DNA from 3 places in the Pantoea sp. SGAir0183 genome. Region 1 is predicted to be linked to each of the others. Evidence: predicted binding sites of a transcription regulator. Region 1 holds the regulator's gene; each other region holds the start of a gene.
What was found. The regulator LexA, encoded in region 1, represses DNA repair genes until DNA is damaged. The targets are predictions, from matches to a motif close to TNCTGTATGTACATACAGNA.

Region 2: dinG (ATP-dependent DNA helicase DinG) is a predicted target of LexA. The motif match lies at 3,090-3,109, and genes of this name have one in related genera.
Region 3: dinB (DNA polymerase IV) is a predicted target of LexA. The motif match lies at 1,370-1,389, and genes of this name have one in related genera.

The regions. Positions count from the first base shown of each region.
Region 1 is NZ_CP028053.1:4,157,143-4,162,630, forward strand. It holds gene zur (zinc uptake transcriptional repressor Zur) at 1-308, shown strand, start outside; gene C1N59_RS19375 (CsbD family protein) at 380-592, opposite strand; gene dinF (MATE family efflux transporter DinF) at 764-2,086, opposite strand; gene lexA (transcriptional repressor LexA) at 2,196-2,810, opposite strand; gene C1N59_RS19390 (diacylglycerol kinase) at 2,917-3,285, opposite strand; gene plsB (glycerol-3-phosphate 1-O-acyltransferase PlsB) at 3,414-5,488, shown strand, end outside.
Region 2 is NZ_CP028053.1:3,019,672-3,025,159, forward strand. It holds gene ybiB (DNA-binding protein YbiB) at 1-874, opposite strand, end outside; gene dinG (ATP-dependent DNA helicase DinG) at 902-3,064, opposite strand; gene C1N59_RS14035 (GNAT family N-acetyltransferase) at 3,262-3,780, opposite strand; gene C1N59_RS14040 (helix-turn-helix domain-containing protein) at 3,777-4,340, opposite strand; gene C1N59_RS14045 (MerR family transcriptional regulator) at 4,488-5,222, shown strand; gene C1N59_RS14050 (ABC transporter permease) at 5,395-5,488, opposite strand, start outside.
Region 3 is NZ_CP028053.1:3,399,457-3,404,944, reverse strand. It holds gene C1N59_RS15875 (class II glutamine amidotransferase) at 1-449, shown strand, start outside; gene dpaA (peptidoglycan meso-diaminopimelic acid protein amidase) at 414-1,154, opposite strand; gene dinB (DNA polymerase IV) at 1,401-2,456, shown strand; gene C1N59_RS15860 (sugar ABC transporter substrate-binding protein) at 4,495-5,488, opposite strand, start outside.

The DNA.
Region 1 (5,488 bases):
AGCAGGGTTTTATCCACCGCGTCGAGTCCAATAACAGCTATGTGATGTGTCACCATTTCGACGCACCCGCCCATACATCGGTGATGCTGGTCTGCGATCGCTGTGCAGTGGTCACGGAAAAGCAGGCGCAGGGCGCAGAAAAAATCATCGCATCGCTGGCGCAGGAGGCAAGCTTCGTCCTACGGCATAGCGTGATAGAGGCGCACGGGTTATGTGAAAACTGTGCGGAAGTTGAAGCCTGTGAACAGCATGAACATTGTGATCATGACCATCAGGCTGACGGGAAGAAACGCAGTAAACGAAGTTAATTGCACATCCTTGTGCGGTCTGGCCGGCATGAGCGTACCGGCCCGGGTAGGAGCATCCCTGAATAACGTGATTACCAGCGGTAATCCTTGTTGTGACCTTCCCAGTCCGTTACTTCTTTCTCCGCCTGATCTTTCGCGTAGCCGTAACGTTCCTGAATTTTGCCGACCAGCTGATCGCGTTTACCTTCAATGACTTGCATGTCATCATCGGTCAGCTTGCCCCATTTCTCTTTCATTTTTCCTTTGAACTGTTTCCAGTTACCACTCGCTTCGTCTTTATTCATTGCAGACCTCCACGTCATCCTTCGATTTCGTTTTATTTTGCCATCAGGCAAAATTACGATATAAAGCGCTGCTTAATAGCGCCATTCAAAGATAATTGTAGTAGCTAATTTCAGTTTTGCCGGAAAAAATGAAAATTTTATGTATCCTGCGTCATATTTCAGGCAAGTTGCTCAGGCGCTAAACCAGGTGCCATTGCGCCAGTGCCTGCGCCAGACCAGCCAAAGTGACAGGCCGCGAAGCGCCAGAAAAACGGCTATCGCCAGCCATAGACCGTGATTACCGACAAAAGGCACGGTTAACAGCGTCAGGAAATAGCCCAGTGCGGCAATCGCCATACTGTTGCGCATTTCTCTTCCGCGGGTCGCACCAATAAACATGCCATCCAGCAGATAGCACCAGACGCCAACCAGCGGCATGACAACCTGCCACGGCAGAAAACGGTCAGCCGCCTGTTGAAGTGCGGGAATCGATGTCAGGAGAGCCACGATCTGATAGCCACAAACAGCATAGACCAGGGAGAAAAACAGCGCGACTGACAGTGCCTGACGGCAGGCAGCAATCCATACCAGTTGCAACCTGCTGCCGTCCTTTGCGCCGTGTGCCTCACCAGCAAAGGCTTCGACGGCGTAAGCAAAGCCATCCAGCGCATAGGCGGTAAACGTCATGAACATCAGCAGGATGGCATTTACCGCCACCACATCAGGTCCGATACGCGTTCCCAGCACGGTCAGAGAGGCAAAGCAAAGCTGTAACAGTAAGGTACGCAGCAGGATATCGCGATTCAGGCGAAGCAGGCGGTGGATATCGCCACGCCAGCTATGGACCAGACTGTGCAGCGTGATGCCGCGCAGCGCCAGCACGCGCCAGACCATAAGTGCCCCGACCAGCAACGTCGCATATTCCGCGATAGCCGTCGCGGCTGCAGCCCCGGCTACGCCCCAGTGCAGCCCCAGCACCAGCCAGAGGTCCAGCAGAATATTGATAACGTTGCCCACCACCAGCAGGATGACCGGCGCTCTGGCATACTGTACGCCCAGCAGCCAGCCCAGAATCACCAGGTTAGCCAGCATGGCGGGCGCACTGAGCCAGCGAATATGGATAAACAGCGCAGCCTGCTCAAGCACGGCGGCCTCTCCGCCGATAAAGCGGATTGCTAATGCCGTAACAGGATGACGCAGGGCAATAAACAGGCTGCCGGCCAGTAAGGCAATGATCAGGGGCTGTGCCAATGCGCGCGCCAGCGCCGTTTTATCGCCCGCGCCAAACGCCTGAGCCGTCAGGCCTGTCGTACTCATCCGCAGAAAAAGCAGCAGCATGAAGATGAAACTGGTAACGGTCGTCCCGACCGCAACGCCGCCCAGATAAACCGGGCTGTCGAGATGGCCAATAACGGCTGTATCGACTAAGCCGAGCAGAGGAACGGTGATATTTGACAGGATCATGGGCAGCGCCAGCCGCCACAGTTTTTTATCGGTAGCTGTCAGGAAGCGCATGTAACGTCCGTGCAATGCGCCGCTGGTGTTGCAGATGAACCCACAGCGGCAAAACAGGGGCAGACTGGGTAACGTCAAGGTTGACGTAAAGAGCCAACCTTAAGAAGAGTTACAACCACTCACCGTTACGTACGATGCCAACCGCCAGACCTTCAACCGTCAGCGACTGCGCACGTGTATCGACAATGATAGGCTCAAAATCCGTATTTTCAGGTAACAGATGCACCACTGATCCCTGCTTTTTCCAGCGCTTCACGGTGACTTCGTCATCAATGCGCGCTACCACCACCTGACCATTACGCACTTCCTGCGTTTTATGCACGGCCAGCAGATCGCCATCCATGATGCCAATGTCTTTCATTGACATGCCGCTAACGCGCAGCAGGAAATCGGCAGAGGGCTTGAACATGTCTGGATCCACTTTGTAGTGGGTTTCGATATGTTCCTGGGCCAGCAACGGCTCACCCGCCGCAACGCGCCCAATGAGTGGCAGACCGTCTGAAGGTTCTTCTTCCATTAACAAACGGATACCGCGGGACGCACCAGAGACGATTTCAATCACGCCTTTACGCGACAGCGCTTTCAGATGCTCTTCTGCCGCGTTAGGTGAGCGGAAGCCCAGTTGCGCAGCAATTTCTGCACGCGTAGGCGGCATGCCCGTTTGATTAATGTGGTCGCGAATCAAGTCGTAGACCTGTTGCTGCCTGCTGGTTAATGCTTTCATCCCGCCCCCTGGTTGTTTATACAGTCGCTGTGAGTATATACAGGTATTGGTGAAATGGAAACCAAAAGTCAGGCCAAAATCAGTAATTTGACGGGAGATGGAATGCTTATCGCAAATGCGACCAAAGTAGCGTTCCCCAAACGAACAGGGCCAGTACTATTGCCAGCAAAACAGCGGCCGATCCCATATCTTTGGCTCGGCCGGCAAGAGGATGACGTTCCTGCCCTGTGCGGTCCACCACCGCTTCGATGGCGCTGTTCAGAACTTCAACAATCATCACCAGCATGACCGCGCCAATCATCAGGATGCGCGAAATAGTATCGACATCCAGCCAGCAGGCCAGGATAATTGCCGCCAGTGAAATTACGGCTTCCTGGCGGAAGGCAGCTTCATGCTGCCAGGCGGCGCGAAGACCTTGCCATGAGTAGCCAGCCGCTTTCACAATCCGGGTAATGCCGGTGACATTATTTGTCATGATAAAGGAACTCTTTTCAAAGGATTGACGTCAATACCGGGCAGCGCACAATTGTCGCTGTCACAGATTTTTGCTGCGCGTTCTGATATGCTTGCGCCGCTTTGCTAACAAGAGGCTTCATGTTGTCTATGTCAGGTTGGCGTAAAATTTTTTATAAATTGCTGAACTTACCCCTTTCATTTCTGGTAAAGAGTAAGGCCATTCCGGCTGATCCCGTCTCCGAACATGGGCTGGATCCTACCCGGCCTATTATGTATGTCCTGCCTTATGATTCAAAGGCCGATCTCCTGACTTTACGCGCGCAGTGCATCCGGCACGATCTGCCTGATCCGCTTATTCCGCTGGAGATAGACGGCGCCCTGTTGCCGCGTCATGTCTTTATTAATGACGGTCCGCGTGTGTTCCCCTATTTCGTGCCCAGCCTTGAATCGGTCAAAATCTTCCACGAGTATCTTGATCTGCACCGCAGCAACCCTGAACTTGATGTTCAGATGTTACCGGTTTCAGTCATGTTTGGCCGTGCGCCAGGTCGGGAAGTCCAGGGCGACGATCATCCGCCTCATTTGCGGCTCCTTAACGGCATTCAAAAATTCTTTGCCGTTCTCTGGCATGGCCGCGACAGTTTTGTGCGTTTTTCGCCCACGGTCTCCCTGCGTCGTATGGCGACCGAACACGGTACCGACAAGTCGATTGCGCAGAAGCTGGCTCGCGTAGCGCGCATCCATTTTGCCCGTCAGCGCCTGGCTGCGGTGGGACCGCGCCTGCCGGCTCGCCAGGATTTATTCAATCGCCTGTTGCAGTCGAAGGCGATTGAAAAAGCTGTGGAAGACGAGGCGCGTAGCAAGAAAATCTCCCATGAGAAAGCGCAGCAAAACGCCATTGAAATGATGGAAGAAATTGCGGCCAACTTTTCCTACGAAGCGATTCGTATCACCGACCGCGTGATGGGCTGGCTCTGGAGCCGACTCTATCAGGGGATCAACGTTAACGGCGGTGAGCGGGTACGTCAGCTGGCGCAGGACGGGCATGAAATTGTTTATGTGCCTTGCCACCGCAGCCATATGGACTACCTGCTACTGTCTTATGTGCTGTATCACCAGGGCCTGGTTCCGCCGCATATTGCCGCAGGGATTAACCTGAACTTCTGGCCTGCCGGGCCGATTTTCCGTCGTCTGGGTGCCTTCTTTATTCGTCGTACCTTTAAAGGCAACAAGCTCTATTCAACCGTGTTCCGTGAATACCTTGGCGAGCTCTTTACCCGCGGCTATTCCGTCGAGTATTTCGTGGAAGGTGGACGCTCACGTACCGGCCGACTGCTGGATCCGAAAACCGGCACCCTCTCTATGACGCTGCAGGCCATGCTGCGCGGCGGCACGCGACCTATCACGTTAGTGCCCATTTACATCGGTTATGAACATGTAATGGAAGTGGGTACTTACGCTAAAGAGCTACGCGGTGCGGCAAAAGAGAAAGAAGGCTTTATGCAGATGGTGCGCGGCCTGCGTAAGCTGCGCAACCTGGGCCAGGGTTATGTGAACTTTGGTGAGCCGTTGCCGCTGATCAACTATCTGAACAAGCGCGTACCGGAATGGCGTGAGTCTATCGATCCCATTGAAGCGCAACGTCCGGGCTGGTTAACGCCAACGGCCAATGATATCGCCGCCACCATCATGGTACATATTAATGAAGCCGGTGCCGCGAACGCCATGAACCTGTGCGTAACGGCACTGCTCGCTTCCCGCCAGCGTTCGCTGACCCGTGAACAGCTGATTGAGCAGCTGGAGTGCTATACCCAGTTATTACGTAATGTGCCCTACTCGCCGGATGCCACTTTGCCTGACATGTCTGCGGAAGCGTTGCTGGATCACGCGCTGAGTATGAACAAGTTTGAGAGTGAGAAGGACAGCATTGGCGACATCATTATTCTGCCGCGCGAGCAGGCGGTACTGATGACCTATTACCGGAATAACATCCACCATATGTTGGTGATGCCCTCTCTGATTGCGGCCATCATCCAGCAGCACCGTAACCTGAGCGAAGCCGAACTGCTGCGCCAGGTCAGCCTGATTTACCCCATGCTGAAGAGCGAGCTGTTCCTGCGCTGGGGCAACGACCAGCTGCCGCAGTTGCTGGCTGACTTATGCCAGGAGCTGGCGCGCCAGGGACTGATTACCGTTGAGGCAGGTCTGCTGTCGTTCAATAC
Region 2 (5,488 bases), 1.1 Mb from region 1:
AGGCGGGCAGTGGACGTTGCTGATTCAGCACCTCCTGCGTCCAGCGCGCGGTCTCCTCTGCCGATTTGTCCGCGGGCAGCGCTACACTGATTTCCGGCTGCCTCTCCACCCAGACCTCGGCCTGCTGTCCAGCACCGCCCACGTAGCTGATGGACGGGCAGCGCTGCGGATTGGCGTAAACCTCGCCCTCTGTGCCATTCAGCAAAATAGCCGGGGCATCGATATCAAAAAAAAACGTTGCCACCCGCGGCACGTATTCGGGATGCGAGACGCTCGACAGGCGTAGCGCCTCGCGTTCGCCAAACGGGGTGGCCAGTTTTGCCAGCGTATGGGCGCTGTTGCGGACGCCCATGCGCCAGCGCAGCGACAGCTGTTTTGCCATTGGCGGACAGAGGTGATCGATGGTGATAAACACCAGTTCGCCCTTGTCGAGCAACGTCTGTGCCTGCTCTGCAGTGGTGACCGGCATGATGCCCAGCGCCGCAAACACCGCTTCGCTGGTGATGCGCGTCGCATCGTCACTGACGCCGTGAACCAGCACCGGCAAACCCAGCCGGTTCAGCACCAGCGCCAGCAGGGGCGTCAGATTGCCCTGACGACGCGCACCGTTATAGCTGGGAATGACCACGGGCATCGGACGGCCTGCGGGTGCCTGCAGGCGCAGCATACGCGCCTGCATCGCCTGATAAAATCCGCGCATCTCCGCCTCGCCCTCGCCCTTGATACGCAGGGCAATTAAAATACTGCCCATTTCAAGATCCGGTACGCTGCCGTCCAGCATAGCGCCGTAAAGTGCAACGGCACTGTCGAAATCAATATCACGTGCATGGTTCTTACCACGCCCGACTTCTTTGATAATTTTATTCAGTTCCATCACTCGTTTCCGTTCAGTGGTACCGACTTAACGCCGCGTCGCACGCGGTTTGCGCGCGCCAGGTTTGGATCGGGCCTTCAGGGCTTCAGGCTCAGGCGTCACCGGTTGTTCAATGGCGAACACGGGCAACGCGGCTAACAGCCGGGCACCGTAAGCTTTGCTCAGCAGACGGCGATCGTAAATCACGATTTCGCCATAGCACTGGTGGCTGCGAATTAAGCGCCCGACCTGCTGAATTAACGTAAAGGAGGCGCTGGGCAGGCTTTGCACTTCAAACGGATAGCGTTTGAGACTTTTTAGCCACTCTCCCTCGGTTAAAATTACCGGACTGTCTATGGGCGGGAAAGCGATTTTATGAATGTGCACCTGGCTGAGCAGCTCGCCTTTTAAATCCAGCCCCTCGGCAAAGGACTGCAAACCAATCAGAATGCTGGTTTCGCCCTGTTCTATCCGCTTACGGTGCAGGGCGATCAGCCGGCTACGCGGTTGATCGCCCTGCACCAGCATCATCAGGCGCAACTCGGGCAACGCCTCGACAAATTGCTGCATGGCCCGACCGCTGGCAAAGAGGACCAGAATGCCTTTGTGTTTATCGGTCTGCATTTGCTGGCGAAAAAAGGCCGCCATCTCGGCGATATGGGCTGCTTCATTCGCCATCAGCGGCTCGTAGCGCATCTGCGGGATAACGAGCTTACCCTGGTCGACGTGGCTGAACGGCGAGTCCAGCGCCACGAAGCGGTCCCCGGCCTTTTCATTCAGCCCGGACATCTCCTGCAGGCGGGTAAAACTGTTTAATGAGCGCAGTGTCGCAGAGGTCACCACCACATGCGGGATTTTCCGCCACAGCATTTTTTCCAGTTGATCGCAGACGCGAATGCCTGCGCAGTGAAACAAGAGATGTGCCTGTCCCTCACGCAGCTCGCGGGTAATCCATTTGGAGACGGGTGCACCAGAGGCTTTCTCCATCGCGGCCAGCCGCCACAGTTTGCTGACCGATTCAAACCAGCCAAAGTGGCGGTTAAGCTGCAATAAATTGCGATGCAGACGGACCAGATCAACGCTGCCGGTTTGTTCACTCAGCGCGTTGATCAGTCCCTCCGCCAGCCCGCGCAGCGCATCGCTCAGCTTAAACAGACGCGCGCACAGCGCCAGCACATCCTCAGGCAACGCGCCCAGTACAAAGCGAAACTCGCCGGGCTGATTATGCGCGGGTAACAGCGGGCTCAATGCATCGCTTATCACGGTCAGTAACTCGCGCAGTTCATCACAGTGCGCTTTCAGGCGTTTAGAACTGGCCAGCGGAGGCGGCGACTTGGGCCGCATCTGGCTCATTATCGCCTCGACCAGTTTGACAAACAGATCGAGCTGCAGGCTGGTCCAGCCCGGCGTAATATCCGCGCTCATCTCCAGCGCATCCCGCGCCACGTCGGGCAGATGGTGGCCTTCATCCACCACCAGCATCAGGTTTTTGGCGGGCGGCAATACCGATTCATTTTCCATTGCCGCCATCACCAGCGCGTGGTTGGCGACCACCACATCGACCTGCTCGATCTCACGTCGCGCGATAAAAAACGGACACTCCCGATACCAGCGACAATGCACGCCCAGACAACTGGCTTTATCCGTCGACAGGCGCTGCCACAGGCTGTCGCTGACGTTTTCATCGCTGTGATCGCGCAGGCCATCCCACTGATGGCGATCGAGTGACTTTTGCAGCCGTCCGCACAGGATCTGCTCGTCTTTGGTGCTGCTGACCGCGTCATCATCCAGGTAGAACAGCAAATCAGCCTGCTGATGATCATCCGCCACCAGCGCAGCCAGGTTACGCGGGCAGACGTAACGTCCCCGCCCAAAGGCCGCTGTAAAGGTTAAATCCGGAATGATTTTTTTCAGCAACGGCAAGTCTTTGCTGAAGATTTGATCCTGCAAGGCCACGTTGGCCGTGCTGATCACCAGCCGTTTCTCTTCGGCACGGCTGACGGCGATACCGGGGATCAGATAAGAAAGGGTTTTGCCCACGCCCGTGGGCGCTTCCACGGCCAGGTGACGACCGTCATCACCCGACAGGCATTTTGCCACCTCAGCAATCATCTGACGCTGGGCCGGGCGAGGAATAAAATCGGGCACCTGTTGCTGCAGCGCTTTGTACCACTGTGCTATCTGGCTTTTTATTGCTGCTGTCAGGGCCATGTTCAGATTACCGTGTTACTCATTGGCCTGTATTTTTACACAGTATTGCGGTGTCGTCAGCTTTCAGGTCTGTTTTTTCGTGCCCGCTTCAGAAACGGGCGGCGAGGCGAGCGGGCTGAGCACCGGACAAACCGAGCGGCGCAGTGCATGTTTGATTGCCGATCCCGTTGACCCGGCGCACTCTCGCAGCACATCCGCTACGTCAGCAGCTTAAACATCACCGTGGTCGCGTCCATCTCACCGTGAATGGATTCCGCATAGAGAGGAATAAATCCGGCCACCTGCCAGTTCAGCGCCAGGTAAAGCTCGCTGGCGACATCGCCACGCCGCGTGTCCAGCACCAGTAAGCGTTTCCCCTGCTGGCGTGCCCGCTGCTCTGCCTGCTGCATTAACTGGCGTGCAATGCCCTGCCGCCGCGCGCGGGGATGCACTAATAATTTACTGATCTCGGCCCGGTGTCGGCCATTCGGCATTGCGCTCGCGTTCAGCATAACCGTCGCGACAACCGTGCCATGCTGACGGGCGACCAGCAGCTCACTTTGGCCCTGTTCCAGTCCGGCAAGCTGACGTTGCCAGAACTGATGAATGGCCGCCCGGTCATCGGGATCGATAAACCCGACGCTGGCCCCGTCGGCGACACAGGCCTGTAAAACCTCGACCAGCTCGCTTAACGCCTGGTGCGCCGCACCGGCGCTGAGTGGTTCATAGAGTGTCATGGTTTACATACCACCAGCAGGTAACGCGCACCTTCAGTCAGATGCGCCTGAAAGCCGGATGCGCCCGTAAGATGGAAACGCAGGCTGTCGCCCGGACCGAGTGTCCAGCTCTGCGCGCCCATCGTTACCGTCAGTTGCCCTTGTCGCAGCCAGATATGCTGCTCCATGCCCTGCACGGGCGGCGCATTATAATCAATACGGGCACCCGGTCGCAGCGTTCCCTCAATAAGCTCACATCGGAAGGTGGCCGCAGGCGGCGATACGTTACGGCGAATAAAACCGCTGGCTTCGTCCTGCCAGACCGGTTGGCGATCGCGCGGAATCAGCAGATCGTTACCTTCTTCAACTTCGCTCAACAGGCGTGACATTGTTAAACTGTAAGCGACGCATAAGCGGTTCAGGAGAGCAGCCGTTGGACTGGTTTCAGCGCGCTCAATACGCGATAATGTTGCCCGGCTAATGCCTGTTGCGGTGGATAACTCATCCAGTGACCAGCCCTGTTTTATGCGCAGTTCTGCCAGGCGAGCCGCGAGGCGTTGTTCAGTATTATCAGCAGCCATTTTTATCTCTATTATGAAATTTAATTCTCATAAATGAGATAGGACACCATTTAAGCGCAGCCGTCAAGTTGTACATTTAAAAATTGGTTGTACAACTTAACAGGCTTCGCTATGGTGGTTTCATTCAGGTCAGTGAAAGAGGTAAATATGACCTTATACAGTATCGGCGACGTCGCCGAGCGCTGTGGCATAAATCCGGTTACCTTACGCGCCTGGCAACGACGTTATGGATTATTGAAACCACAACGTACTGAAGGCGGTCATCGACAGTTCGATGAAGAAGATGTTCAGCGCATCCAGGAAATTATGCGCTGGATTGAGAGTGGAGTCCCGGTAGGCAAGGTAAAAGCCCTACTGGAAGGCGGCGATGTTGATACGCATGATGGCTGGACGGCCATGCAGGACGAGCTTATCAGCATACTGCGCCATGTAAGACCGGCAAAGCTACGCAATAAAATCGCCTTAATTGGTCGCGAATATGCAGTCGATTCGTTGATCGATCATGTTTTTATGCCCGTAAGGCAAAAACTCAGCCTTGATCAGAATACGGCCCGCACGATGTGCAGCCTGCTGGACGGCATTCTGATCGACTATGTGGCGTTCTGTCTTGCCAGTAATCGCAAAAAGGCAGGCAAGGAAGCGCTGATCATTGGCTGGGGCATTGAGGATCGAACCCGCATCTGGCTGGAAGGCTGGCGGTTATCCCAGCATGGCTGGCGGATTGATGTGCTGTCAGAACCGCTGGATGTTCCGCGACCGGAGCTGTTTCCCGGGCTGAATATGTTTGTTTTTACGGGGAAAAAACTGACGCGTCGTCAGCAGGAACAACTGTCGCACTGGCAGGAGCAGGGATTCTCTGTGCTTTTGCATGAGGCTCACTGACACAAAAACGCACGCTCGGCACTATGACGGCTGCCTTGCGCGCGCTATCATCCCCGCCTTCCCATCAACACCTTCAGGTTATTTATGAACTGGAAAAAAACCTTTTTCGCCACGCTGTTTGCTATTCTGGCGCTTGGCGGAACCAGTGGGCTGATGCTGGTTGGCTATTCGCTCATCGTCCATTCACGCTAAATCTGCGCTGTAGCCGTTCAAACAGGCGATCGCAGACAATCGCCAACAGTGCGACCAGTAAAGCGCCCTGCAGC
Region 3 (5,488 bases), 760 kb from region 1:
GACAACTGAAAGGTTACCGGCAACTGGAAACCGGCACGTTTCGGCCGGTAGGCGAAACCGACAGCGAAAAGGCCTTTTGCTGGATTCTGCATAAGCTGGCCACGCGCTATCCGCGCACGCCGGGAAACTGGCCTGCGGTCTTCCGCTACATCGGCGAGCTGGCGAGCGAGCTGCGGCAAAAGGGCGTGTTCAACATGTTGCTGTCGGACGGGCGCTATCTGATGGCCTTCTGCTCGACCAATCTGTTCTGGATCACTCGCCGTGCCCCTTTTGGCCGGGCGCAGTTGCTCGATCAGGATGTGGAAATTGATTTCCAGAAACATACCGGGGCGAACGACGTGGTCACGGTCATTGCCACACAGCCGCTGACGGGGAATGAAACCTGGCACCGGATCGTGCCAGGCGAGTGGGCCTTATTTTACCTTGGAGAGCGCCAGGAACGACTGTGATGCCGCTTCGGGTTGGGTGATGACCGGGCTGCTGTTCATCACATATCTGCCGCTGGCGACATTGACTGTCGGCGGTTGATGATACTTCGCAAAGTAGACATAACCCGGCTGAAGCTGCTTCCAGAAATCCGCGTAGGTCGAATAACGATGGCGCTGCATGTTGCTGTCCGTCATGCGGAACGGATAAATTGCAATATTCACTTCCTGCTGACCATTACGCAATGCCGCGTTCACATACGTGAAAATCTGATCCATATAGGCATTGGTCATGGCATAGCAGCCAATCGACTTACAGTCGCCGTGAATCATCAGGTAGTTGCCGCTGTAGCCCTGGTCACGGTCGTATTGATTCGGAAAGCCAATATTAATCGCGCGATAGAAACGGCTGTCCGGTTTAAGCTGATTCAGTTTTACGCTGTAGAAACCTTCCGGGCTTTTAAAATCGCCTTCACGGCGTTTTGGACCCAGACCGCCCGAAAAATTGCAGATGCGGTAAGTATCCAGCAAGCGGTATTCGTTACCAATCTTGCCGTACAGCTCAAGTGTCCGCTCTTCCTTAAAGATCTGAATATAAACCGGCGTGCCGATTAGCTGTTTCTTTAACTCTTTACTCACAGGGGCCAGTTGCTGAACCGGCTCGGGAGTCATTGCCATGCTGAGGGCTGGCAGTAAAAGCATCGCAAACAGAAGTGCGATTTTGCCCATGCTGTGTATACCTTGAAGTGAAGAAGAACAATGGCGCGTTATGTGCGCCTCTGTTTGCATTATCGGAACTTTCCGCTACCGCAGCGCAACATTAAACATTGTCTGTTTTTTTAGCAATACAGCACCGCGCAAAATGTCCATTTCTTTGGCGGAATGACGCCAAAAATTTGTAAACTTTGTCTGTTATTGCAAGAAATATTGCACAAGCCTTTCCGAACTGTATACTTATCCAGTGCTGGAGGGGCGATGCGTAAGATCATTCATGTTGATATGGACTGCTTTTTTGCGGCGGTGGAAATGCGTGACGATCCCTCATTACGCGATATTCCCATGGCCATCGGCGGCAGCCGCGATCGACGTGGCGTTATCAGTACCGCTAATTATCCGGCCCGCAAATATGGCGTACGCAGCGCGATGCCGACCGGTATGGCCTTAAAGCTTTGTCCGCATCTGCGTCTACTGCCCGGACGGTATGACGTCTATAAAGAAGCCTCCAGTCAGATCCGTGCCATCTTTTCGCGTTATACCTCGCTCATTGAGCCACTCTCACTGGACGAAGCCTATCTGGATGTTACCGACAGCCAGCACTGTCAGGGATCGGCCACGCTTATCGCGCAGGACATCCGCGCCACCATTTTTCGCGAAACGCAGCTCACTGCCTCTGCGGGCATCGCGCCCATAAAATTCCTTGCCAAGATCGCCTCCGATTTAAACAAGCCTGATGGTCAGTATGTGATTACACCGGCCCAGATGTCCGATTTCTTGCTGGCCTTACCGCTGGCAAAAATTCCCGGTGTAGGAAAAGTTTCAGCAAAAAAGCTCGAAGAGCTGGGTCTGCACACCTGCGCGGACGTGCAAAAAGCCGATTTGGCGCTGCTGCTTAAGCGTTTTGGCAAGTTCGGCAGAGTGTTATGGGAGCGCAGTCACGGCATTGACGAACGGGGCGTGGTGGTTGAACGCGAACGAAAATCGCTGGGTGTTGAGCGGACGCTGGCTGACGATATCGACAGTTGGGAGCGCTGTCTGGAAATTATTGATTACCTCTATGCCGAGCTTGATCGTCGCCTGACGCAGATTCGACCCGATAAGCACATTGCGCGCCAGGGCGTGAAGCTGAAGTTTAGTGATTTCCAGCAGACCACTCAGGAACATGTCTGGCCCGTGCTCAATAAAGAGGACATGATTGCCGTGGCCCGTAAGACCTGGGACGAGCGCCGCGCCGGACGTGGCGTCCGGCTGGTGGGGTTGCATGTGACGCTGGTGGATCCGCAGCTGGAGAGACAGTTGCTGCTGGGATTATAGAGGGGGCGCTTTCGTGTTGAGTGGGGGGATTACGGTTGTGCTCCGGCTCCATGAAACCCCTGCCTGTGGGATCGTGTTACTGATTTGGTGTGGTGTTATCTGAGGATTTGTCTGTTTGCCCAAGGGGCGGGGGTGATTACTGTCGTACACCGGGAGTTTTCCGCCCGCCAGGCGACAGGGAGTTTCAGCCAGTCCGTGCAGGCGGCCGGGTTAAGGGGCTTGCGCCAGCCCCTTAACAATCCCGGCGGCCGTCAGCCGTCGCTGTTCCTTCGTCACTCACTGCGGCCTGACGGACCGTCCGGATGCGCCCTCCCTGGCGCAGCCGTCCTCGTCGCGGCATCCCTGCCGCTCCGTCCTGGCCTCCGTTCCCTCCTCAGCGCGCCGGATGTCGGCAGGAAACCCCTGCCTGTGGGATTGTGTTACTGATGTGGTGTTGTCTGAGGATTTGTCTGTTTGCCCAAGGGGCGGGGGTGATTACGGTCGTACACCGGGAGTTTTCCGCCCGCCAGGCGACAGGGAGTTTCAGCCTGTCCGTGCAGGCGGCCGGGTTAAGGGGCTCGCGTCAGCCCCTTAACAATCCCGGCGGCCGCTCTTTCTTTAGCGCGCCGGATGCCGCCAGGAAACCTCTGCCTGTGTGATCGTGTTACTGATGTGGTGTTGTCTGAGGATTTGTCTGTTTGCCCAAGGGGCGGGGGTGATTACGGTCGTGCACCAGGAGTTTTCCGCCCGCCAGGCGATGGCAGTTTCAGCCTGTCCGTGCTGGCGGCCGGGTTAAGGGGCTCGCGCCAGCCCCTTAACAATCCCGGCGGCCGGCAGCCGTCGCTGTTCCTTCGTCTCTCACTGCGGCCTGACGGACCGTCCGGATGCGCCGTCCCTGGCGCAGCCGTCCTCTGCGCGGCATCCCTGCCGCTCCGTCCTGGCCTCCGTTCCCTCCTCAGCGCGCCGGATGTCGGCAGAAAACCCCCCGCCTGTCAGTCCTGGTTTCTTTTAAAAGCGGGTGTTGTCTGTAGTGAATGTGTGCAGTGGGATTCAAAAAAAGTTTTTTATAAACATGCATTGATTCAAAACCAGCAGACTGTAGGACTTTCCGGTCACCTACAGCGACACCGGAAGTGGCTTTAACACAGAGATAGTGAAGCGGCGGCTGGCGGCCCCTTGTCGGTCGCCCGCACCGGGCAGGCTGAAACTCCAGGCCGTCTGGCGAGCGAAACCCTCTCAGCGTTTCATAAGCTGTCAGAGGCTCAACCCTTCTCAGTGCCTGAAAAGACTTCTCGCACAAGCATCAATTATCGGTATCCAAAGCAATAAAAACGCCTGAGCAGGCGGAAATCTCAAAGCGGGGGAGTTGGGCGGCCTTCCCACCCGCTGAGCGGATGAGGGATTTCCGGATGAGCCGACAGGACGTCGGCGAGAGCCGGGCCGCGCCATGGATGGCGCGTCCTGGCGGTCCGCAGAAATTCTGAAGGAGCGAAGGCACCGCGCAGCGGCGGGTGGGCAGGACGGGAGCCCGGGGTCAAGGGGCCGCGGCGGCTGGCGGCCCCTTGTCGGTCGCCCGCACCGGGCAGGCTGAAACTCCAGGCCGCCTGGCGAGCGAAACCCTCTCAGCGCTTCATGAGCATTCAGCGACTCAACCCTTCTCAGTGCCTGAAAAGACTTTTCGCACAAGCATCAATTATCGGTATCCAAAGCAATAAAAACGCCTGATCAGGCGGAAATCTCAAAGCGGGGGGAGTTGGGCGGCCTTCCCACCCGCTGAGCGGATAAGGGATTTCCGGATGAGCCGACAGGACGCCGGCGGTCCGCAGAAATCCTGAAGGAGCGAAGGCATCGCGAAGCGGCGGGTGGGCAGGACGGAAGCCCGGGGTCAAGGGGCCGCAGCGGCTGGCGGCCCCTTGTCGGTCGCCCGCACCGGGCAGACTGAAACTCCCGGCCGCCTGGCGGGCGAAACCCTCTCAGCGTTTCACAAGCCGTCAGCGACACAAACCAGCCACCTCGCGCAGCGAATTAACCGCCCCGCGTAAGCGCCACCAACACCCCATTACTTCTTATATTTTGCTTCCAGTGTCGCAAACCACGGCTGGACAAAATCGTTATTGCTGCCCCAGCCCGGAATGATCTTGTTAAGCGACGCGACATTCACAGCGCCAGGATGACTGTCGAGCGCCTGTTGTGAAATCGACGACGCTTTAAATTCATACGTCGCAGGCGTGGTTTCCCCGGCGATCTTGTTCGCCACCAGGCGCATATTCACGGCACCGATAGTTTTCGGATCGACCGCGACGGTCTGCACCCACGGGCTGCCTTTCTGGCGCATCAGCTGCAAATCCTGATTGGAAACATCAATGCTGTACAGCTTGATCTCGGTGCGGCCATTTTCCTGCAACGCTTTATACGCGCCCTGGCTGAAGGCATCCCATGCGCCCCAGATGGCGTCAATCTTGCCTTTCGGGTATTTCGCCAGAATCGCGCCCACTTTGTTGGCCGTGTCGCCCTGGACATCCGTTGATACTGCGCCAATGGACTCCAGCTGATGAATGCCTGGGTTTTCTTTTAATAATTTTTCATACACCACCTGACGGCGTTCCATCGGCGGGAAACCGGCGACCCATAACTTCACGATGTTCGCTTTGCCGTTGAAGTCTTTGATCAACTGCCCCAGAGAGAGCTGCGCCAGCGAGGCGTCATCCTGGGCGGTCACCGTCACGCCGGGAATCGGGTTGTCTACCGGTGTGTCAAATACCGACACTTTAATGCCCGCGTCAGCGATGCGTTTTACCAGTGCGCTGGTATAGGGCGCTTTGCCGTGTGACAGCACAATACCGTCGTATTTTTGGCTGATCGCCTGATTAACAAAATCCTGAAAACGCGCGTCATCACCGTTGCTGAGGAAGGTGCTGACTTTGAAGCCCAACTGGCGACCCTGCTGAATCGCGCCTGCCACAAACTGGGTCGTGTTGTCGTCGGAACCGAGGTTACGGATGACGGCAATACGAATCGGCCCTTCATGATTGGCGATGGCGGCAGGGACAGGT